Regions from separate parts of the Priestia sp. FSL P4-0332 genome, predicted to be linked through region 1. Evidence: riboswitches for the same ligand, from Rfam matches in the RefSeq annotation. Region 1 holds a riboswitch; the other holds the start of a gene.

What was found. A riboswitch is a leader RNA that binds a small molecule or an ion and turns the genes downstream of it on or off. The one in region 1 is predicted to bind thiamine pyrophosphate.
Region 2: linked by a shared signal. The riboswitch ahead of MKY06_RS04560 (acetylornithine deacetylase) and the one ahead of thiC (phosphomethylpyrimidine synthase ThiC) in region 1 are both predicted to bind thiamine pyrophosphate.

What each region holds. Positions count from the first base shown of each region.
Region 1 covers NZ_JBBOUA010000001.1:424,078-427,972, reverse strand. Annotated here, with positions in the region: gene MKY06_RS02315 (undecaprenyl-diphosphate phosphatase) at 1-780, opposite strand, end outside; gene MKY06_RS02310 (hypothetical protein) at 1,238-1,528, shown strand; TPP riboswitch at 1,610-1,724, shown strand; gene thiC (phosphomethylpyrimidine synthase ThiC) at 1,838-3,607, shown strand; gene MKY06_RS02300 (hypothetical protein) at 3,585-3,773, shown strand.
Region 2 covers NZ_JBBOUA010000001.1:875,354-879,248, reverse strand. Annotated here, with positions in the region: gene MKY06_RS04570 (ABC transporter ATP-binding protein) at 1-83, opposite strand, end outside; gene tenA (thiaminase II) at 76-747, opposite strand; gene MKY06_RS04560 (acetylornithine deacetylase) at 753-2,030, opposite strand; TPP riboswitch at 2,145-2,247, opposite strand; gene MKY06_RS04555 (MupG family TIM beta-alpha barrel fold protein) at 2,467-3,477, opposite strand; gene MKY06_RS04550 (PTS transporter subunit EIIC) at 3,474-3,895, opposite strand, start outside.

The DNA.
Region 1 (3,895 bases):
TAGTGCAAATGGTACTAATTTGATACGATTAATTAATTTCAGGAAAAAGCGAATAGATACCAGCGCAAAAATAAAGGCGCTGATAAAACCAGCAATAAAAAACGGTAGTGCATCTGATGTGAAATACTGCCAGTTTTTAACCAATGAAAGTCCACTTGCTCCTGCCATGATTGGCACTGCCATAATAAATGTAAAATCTGCGGCTGCCTTATGGCTCATTCCAAGAAGAACCCCTCCTGAAATCGTTGAGCCTGAACGAGAAAAACCTGGCCAAAGAGCAATACATTGAAACAGTCCTATACCCAGTGCTTGTCCATAAGATATTTGGTCCACCGTCTCTACACGCGGACGTTTAGGTCCAAACAAATCTGCTAGAATCATTAATACAGCTCCGACCACTAAGCCAATTAGCACCGTATTTAAAGAAAACAAATGTTCATCAATGTAATCATCAAACAAAAGTCCTAACACTCCTGCGGGTAACAGACCAACAATTACCTGCATTAAATTCAAGCGATTTGTCGGTCCAATTGGAGCAGCTGGTTTTTTTCCTAATCCTAATAAATTAATAAAACGATCTTTAAAGATAACAACTACTGCTAAGATCGACCCTAGCTGAATAACAATTTTAAATGTATTAGCTACTGGAGATGAAAATAATTCTTTTGAATTTAACCACAGGTCATCCACAATAATCATATGCCCAGTTGACGAAACAGGAGCAAACTCTGTTAAACCTTCTACAATCCCTAAAATGATTGCTACAATAATTTCCCACATAAAGCTATGTACCTTGCCTTTCTTTCAAATTAATAAGCTTATCGCTTCGTTTTACATGCTCAACTATTTTCCTATTTTGACACTTGCTTTTTTATCATAATTGTTAAAACTATGAAATACAATGTGTATTTGCAAAAAGATAAGAATCTTTAATAATTTGTAATAAAAACCTTACATGCTATAACCAAAAAACACGATATCAGCTTTTATTTATTTTAGAAATTAGTCACTATGTTCGGTATAAATTCCGGGCCCTTAGCTAAAAATGAATCATCTAGACTATTTTTCTTTAGTGTGAAAATATGACTAAATCATTATGTTTTTTCCATCTCCTTTACTGTTATCTATCATTTTAATCAACTAGTGCTTGCTTATACGACATATCCCCTAAGTAATTTGAAACTTTTTTCTCTCTTTTCTCGTATATAGTAGTATCTTTTTTAGGAGGCTTTTTACTATGAATGGAAATGTACGTACAATGAAATGGGTCACTGCTGGGTATGAAGCCTTGCTGGGAATTCCTTTAATTGGCGCGGGGATTGTTATGGGCTTTAGTTATACTCCTCTTTTTATTGGATTTATTCTTCATGCTATCACGCTCATTTTAGCTAATAGACGAGGTTTATCTGCTTATGGAAACATACTAGGGATTGTTACCTCACTGGTTGCTTGGATTCCATTTTTAGGGTTTATCATGCATATTATTACAGCTATTGTGATTGCAATCGATGCTGCTAGACAACGTTAATTGTCTAGCTTTTTTTATTTAAGGGTTGATTTTTTACCGAATGATGGTAAACTTAAGCCGTAAATTGAATAATTTGAATGTTATTTCTACTAGGGGTGTCTGATAGCTCAGACTGAGAGAAGAGTGCAATAAAACTCTTTAACCCTTTGAACCTGATTTGGGTTATACCAGCGGAGGGAAGTAGTCTTGAAAAGAATAGTATATGTTTATTCTTTTTTCGCCTATTCCATCGGGTTCTGTCTATCACAGAACCCGATTTTTTTATGGTTCGGTATAGCTACACTTTATGCGAAACCGGAGGAATATGTAATGTCAAAACAAAATGTATCAGTTTCTATGAAAAAGCCTTTTCCAAACAGTCACAAAGTATATGTCCAAGGATCCAGAGAAGACCTTAAAGTGCCTATGCGTGAAATTCATCAGTCTCCTACTACAGGATCTTTTGGTGAAGAAGAAAATAGTCCCGTACGTGTATACGACACGAGCGGTGTTTATACAGATCCCTGTTATGAAATTAATTTACAAAAAGGATTACCGGCTCTGCGCGAAAAGTGGATTGCAGAACGAAATGATGTAGAAACATATCAAGGCCGTACGGTTCAGCCACAGGATAACGGGTATTATGATGGTGATCCAAGAGATCAGTACGAGCGCTTTATCACTAATCGTTTACCGTTGCGCGCGAAAAAAAATCAAAATGTAACGCAAATGCACTATGCGAAAAAAGGAATCATCACACCCGAAATGGAATTTATCGCTATTCGTGAACAGATGGATCCTGAAGTCGTGCGTGAAGAAGTAGCAAGAGGGCGTGCCATTATCCCTAATAATATCAATCACCCTGAGAGCGAACCGATGATTATCGGCCGCAAATTCCACGTGAAAATCAATGCTAATATCGGAAATTCAGCTATTCGTTCAGCTATTGAAGATGAAGTAGAAAAAATGACATGGGCAACGCGTTGGGGAGCCGATACAATTATGGATTTATCAACAGGAAAGGATATCCACACAACGCGCGAATGGATTATCCGCAACTCGCCTGTTCCTGTAGGGACCGTTCCTATTTACCAAGCGCTTGAAAAAGTAAAAGGCGTAGCAGAAGATCTAACGTGGGAAGCATATCGCGATACATTAATTGAACAAGCAGAACAAGGTGTTGATTACTTTACTATTCACGCAGGTGTTCTTTTACGCTATATTCCTCTGACAGCCAAACGTACGACAGGTATTGTTTCACGCGGAGGATCCATCTTGGCGCAGTGGTGTTTAGCTCATCATGAAGAGAACTTTTTATATACTCGCTTTGAAGAAATCTGTGAAATCTGTAAAGCATACGATATTTCTATTTCGCTTGGCGATGGGCTACGTCCTGGTTCCATTGCAGATGCTAATGATGAGGCACAGTTCGGTGAATTAGAAACGCTTGGTGAATTAACTAAAATTGCTTGGAAACACGATGTTCAAGTTATGATTGAAGGCCCTGGACATGTTCCTATGCACCTCATCAAAGAAAACGTAGATAAACAAATGGAAATATGCCAGGAAGCTCCCTTCTATACTCTTGGACCGCTTACAACCGACATCGCTCCAGGCTATGACCATATTACATCAGGTATTGGGGCTGCAATGATTGGCTGGTTTGGGACAGCTATGCTTTGCTACGTAACGCCAAAAGAACATTTAGGACTTCCGAATAAAGAAGACGTTCGAGAAGGCGTTATCACCTATAAAATTGCTGCGCATGCCGCTGACCTAGCAAAAGGCCATCCAGGAGCACAAAAACGCGATAACGCGCTGTCTAAAGCAAGATTTGAGTTTAGATGGAATGATCAATTTAACCTGTCACTAGATCCAGAGCGCGCAAAAGAATATCACGATGAAACACTTCCCGCTGAAGGTGCTAAAACAGCCCATTTCTGTTCAATGTGTGGACCTAAATTCTGTTCGATGCGTATTTCTCAAGATATTCGTAACATGGCTCAAGAAAATGAAAAAGATGTACACGAAGTAAGAAAAGAAGGAATGAAAGAAAAAGCTAAAGAGTTTGTTAACAGTGGTTCAAATATCTATCAATAATGAAGTAGAACAGCTTAAAGAACAAATTAAGCAGCTTGAAAGAAAGTTATTATTTGTTCAGCAAAATTGTCAGCACATTATCGTTGAATCCTCACATTCTTCCGTAAGACGCTGCATTAAGTGTTTCTATCAACAACAAGCAGAGGCTGAGCCAAAAGTATTTTAGTTGAAGAAAAATCCGAACGAGTTGAATTCTTGATTAAGAATCCAGCTCGCTCGGATTTTTTCATTGGTAGGGTGAACGTAGATTTCATGCATGTAGTTATTTCTAGCGGTTGATTGGAAGGC
Region 2 (3,895 bases), 450 kb from region 1:
AAATTTAATGATTTTAAAATCGCTTGATCACCGTTTTTGTACGTAAAACTTACGTTTTGAAAAGATAACACAGACTTATTCATAAATTGGCCACATCGCTTCGTTATAAGCCATATCCCAGAACATATACTCAAAACGCGTTGTGTTTAAGAAAATTTCTTCGAGCTTTTCTAACTCCGCTTCTGATTTGTCTTCAGTAAGTGAGTCAAATAAGTTGATACACCACGTCGCTAGTTCTCCAAATTCTTCTGAGCTGTACATTTCAATCCACTCACGATAAAACTCATTGTTAGCTCCAGGCTTTTCACTGAGTTCTTTTCCTATTTCCCAGTAGCTCCACATACAAGGCAAAAGAGCCGCCACTAATTCAGCCAATGTTCCGCTTTGACCAACGTGCAGCATATAGTGTGTGTATGCAAGCGTTGTAGGAGATGGCTGCGCTTTTTCTAATTCTTTTTCGCTGATTTCAAATTTCTTGGCATACTCACGGTGCAGGCTCATTTCTTCGTTTAATGTAGAATCTAAAAGTGCAGCAAATTTCCCCATCGTTTGAACATTGGTAGCTTTCATGGCTCCAATCGCAAATAATTTAGCATAATCAATTAGGTAAAGATAATCTTGAATCATATAAAAGCGAAACTTCTCCTTTTCAAGCGTTCCGTCTCCCATTCCCTGTACAAAGGGATGATTATGATTTTGGCGCCAAATCGGCTGCAGCTTTTCATATAATCGTTCACTAAATTTCATGATGATCACTCCTTATGCGTATGCAGCCACGTATAAATGAACTGCACCATCACTTTTGTATATTGAATAAGCTGATTGATATCTAATTGTTCGTTCACAGCATGTGCATTTGCTAAATTCCCAGGACCGTAAATAGCTGCTGGAATACCCGCATCAGCTAGCCAACCGCCATCTGTTACGCTAGTTGACACATCAATTGGAGGCTTTTCCCCTTCAATTTGTTCGTGAGTATGTGCAAGCAGCTGCACTCCTGCATGACCTTCATCAATTTCTAATGACGGAAAGATTTCTCCTCTGTCTTCAATCATTGATGTGCCTCCCCATTCAAAGGTTGGCAGATTATCTTTTAACCATGGATCTGCTTTTGCAATAGCTAAAATGTATTCTTCCACTTCTTTTGATACTTGGTCGTATGATTCATTAGGATAATAGTGAACGGTGATCCACAGCCTGCATTCATCTGCAATAAACGCAGCATGCCTTCCGCCTTCGATTACTGCTGGGTTAATCGTGTTTGTTCCTGGCAAAAATCCTGGATAGCTCTTTGTAACAGCCCAGTGGCGCTCCAATTCTTGTAGCCCTCCGATCACTTTTGCCATCTTTTCGATAGCGCTCGCAGCTAACAGCCCTCCTCCAGCATGAATCATGCTTCGGCGTGTACCGTCATGATAGGTTTTGCTGCTTTTTATCGTAATCCATCCTGTGATTACTCCGCCTTGACCTTGAATATGTAAATCACTCGTATCGGCTACAAGCGCAAAGTCAGCTGTATATCCTTTCTGACAGCATTGCAGCGTACCTGCTTCTCCCACTTCTTCTCCTACAACGGATTCAAAAATCAAGTCTCCCGGCAGTTCAATTCCTGCTTCCGTTAAAAGCTGCACTGCAAATAATGCTCCTGCCAAGCCGCCTTTCATATCAGCAACTCCGCGTCCGATTATCATATTGTCTTTTACCACAGCTTCAAACGGATTTGTCCCCCACTTTTCATTTTCTTGTACCTCAGCAACATCCATATGCCCGTTAATAATCAAGCTTTGATAGTCAGCTGATTTTTGTCCTTTTAACGTACCTACTACGATGGGATCGTTGGAATATAAGTCCCACATATCGATGGAAAAACCGCAGTTTTTAAGGAAATCCGCTACGTATAGCTGCGCTTCATGAGAATTTCGTGCAGGAGGCGCCGGCGTTTTATATGAAACAAGCGTTGTTAATAACTGGATTAGCTCCCCTTTGCGCTCCTCTACCTGTTTGACAAGCAAATCAATTGTTTCTTCCATGTATGACACCTTCCTTTATGCATAAAAAAACACTTCTTTCGCAGGAAAGAAGTGTTTTTGTTTATATACACAAAATTATTATAACGAGTTCGTAAGGAAATCCCATACAAAACATCCATTACAATACCTCTTTCCTACGCTAGTATTACCTAGTTCAGGTTATAAGGGTTAAGACTTCTCGTCTCTCTCAGCTTCGAAAGCACCCCTAGTGGTGTTGTATCTCTATGAAATTAAACTATTATCATATGTTTACCTTTAATAGTTTTATCATAGTAAAGCGGTTTATTCAATAGAAAGGTTCATGATTCAGCAATGAAAATAGTTTCCTTTTTAGTAAAATAAAAAGCACACACCTTTTTTAAGCAGTGTGTGCTCTTTACTTTTATAAGCTTACTAGTTAGCTATCGGCTTTTTTAAAAATACACGATTTTTCCATTTAGACAGTGACAAGCTCAAGTTTTCGCCCCGGTCTCACTAATGAAAGTAGCTCATGATCTTCCTCTATCACATACCCAATCACGTTAACATTAGTATTTGCAGGCAAATTCGTTTTAGCTATTTGAACCTCTCCTCTGTAGCGTCCGTAGCCATCATTGTCCATTGTAATTGCTCCGATTCTGCGTTCTACTGTACGAAATGGCGGCACTGGTTTTACAGATCGAGTATCAACCAACCGCAGAACGTCTCTTGATACATCCGGACGCACGCTGTACGTTCCCTCTATATGAAGTGAACGAATGCGCAGCGGAATAATGCGGTTTTCTTGATATCGAACTAAACGCTTTAATAAACTTGAACCGGCGTATGGATCTCCAATATAAACCTCCGTTACTCCGCATCCGTATAAATCTACTGCAGAGGTAAAAGGACATCTATTACGGTCTTTTTCTCTAGTAGGAAGACCTTGATAAACAGGGCCTCTTTTTTCGCCTTCTCCAGGAATATAAGCGCAGACTGGGATACGAAGTTCATTAAATAAATCTGTCTGCTGTTGAAAAAACGTTTCTTCAAGTCCTGTTTCAGGCCGCGGATAAAAATTATGCCATGCAAGCAGCTGATGATGATGAAGGCCTGCAGATAACAGCGATTCTATTTCTTGTTTGGATAACGTACTTGCATTAACAGCAATATAAAATTCATTCGCAAGCGAAAGAGTTTCTTTTACACTAAAGCCATCGTCTAGTCTAATACCCGATACGCCAAGTGAAGATAGCGTCATAAGGCTTTCAATACCTAAATGAACCGGCGTATGCTTGGATACGTCTGCATACACGCTTATTCCACAATCTCTAGCCACATGAAGCAATTCTTTTGCCCGTTCAGCCAAATCTCCTTTTTCTTCTGGAATGTGAAGCGAAGTGAATGCGCGTGTAACTCCGCATTCACTCGCTTCTATTAATCTTTTTTTGGCATCACTATCATTTAAATAAAACGAAATACCGATCATTCAAACTCCCTCGCCATTTCATCGTTAAATCCAAAGAAATAGGTACAAATAAACCCTGCTGCATAAGCAATAACTAATCCAAGTAAATAAAGAAGAATTTGATGCGCATGAACTAAAAACGTAAGCGGCAAACCGGATACCCCCACTGCTACAGTTGCAATATGGAAGTGCGCCTGAAACGCTCCTCCGATTCCGGCTCCAAGACAAGCGGTTAAAAATGGGCGCCCTAAAGGAAGTGTGACTCCAAAAATAAGCGGCTCTCCGATTCCCAGCAGACCTGAAGGAAGTGCCCCTCCAATTGCTCGCTTTAAACGTTTTTTCTTTGTTTTGATATAAATAGCAAAAGCTGCACCTACCTGACCGGCTCCGCCCATTGCTAGTATAGGAAGAAGCGGATCATCTCCAATTGAATTAATAA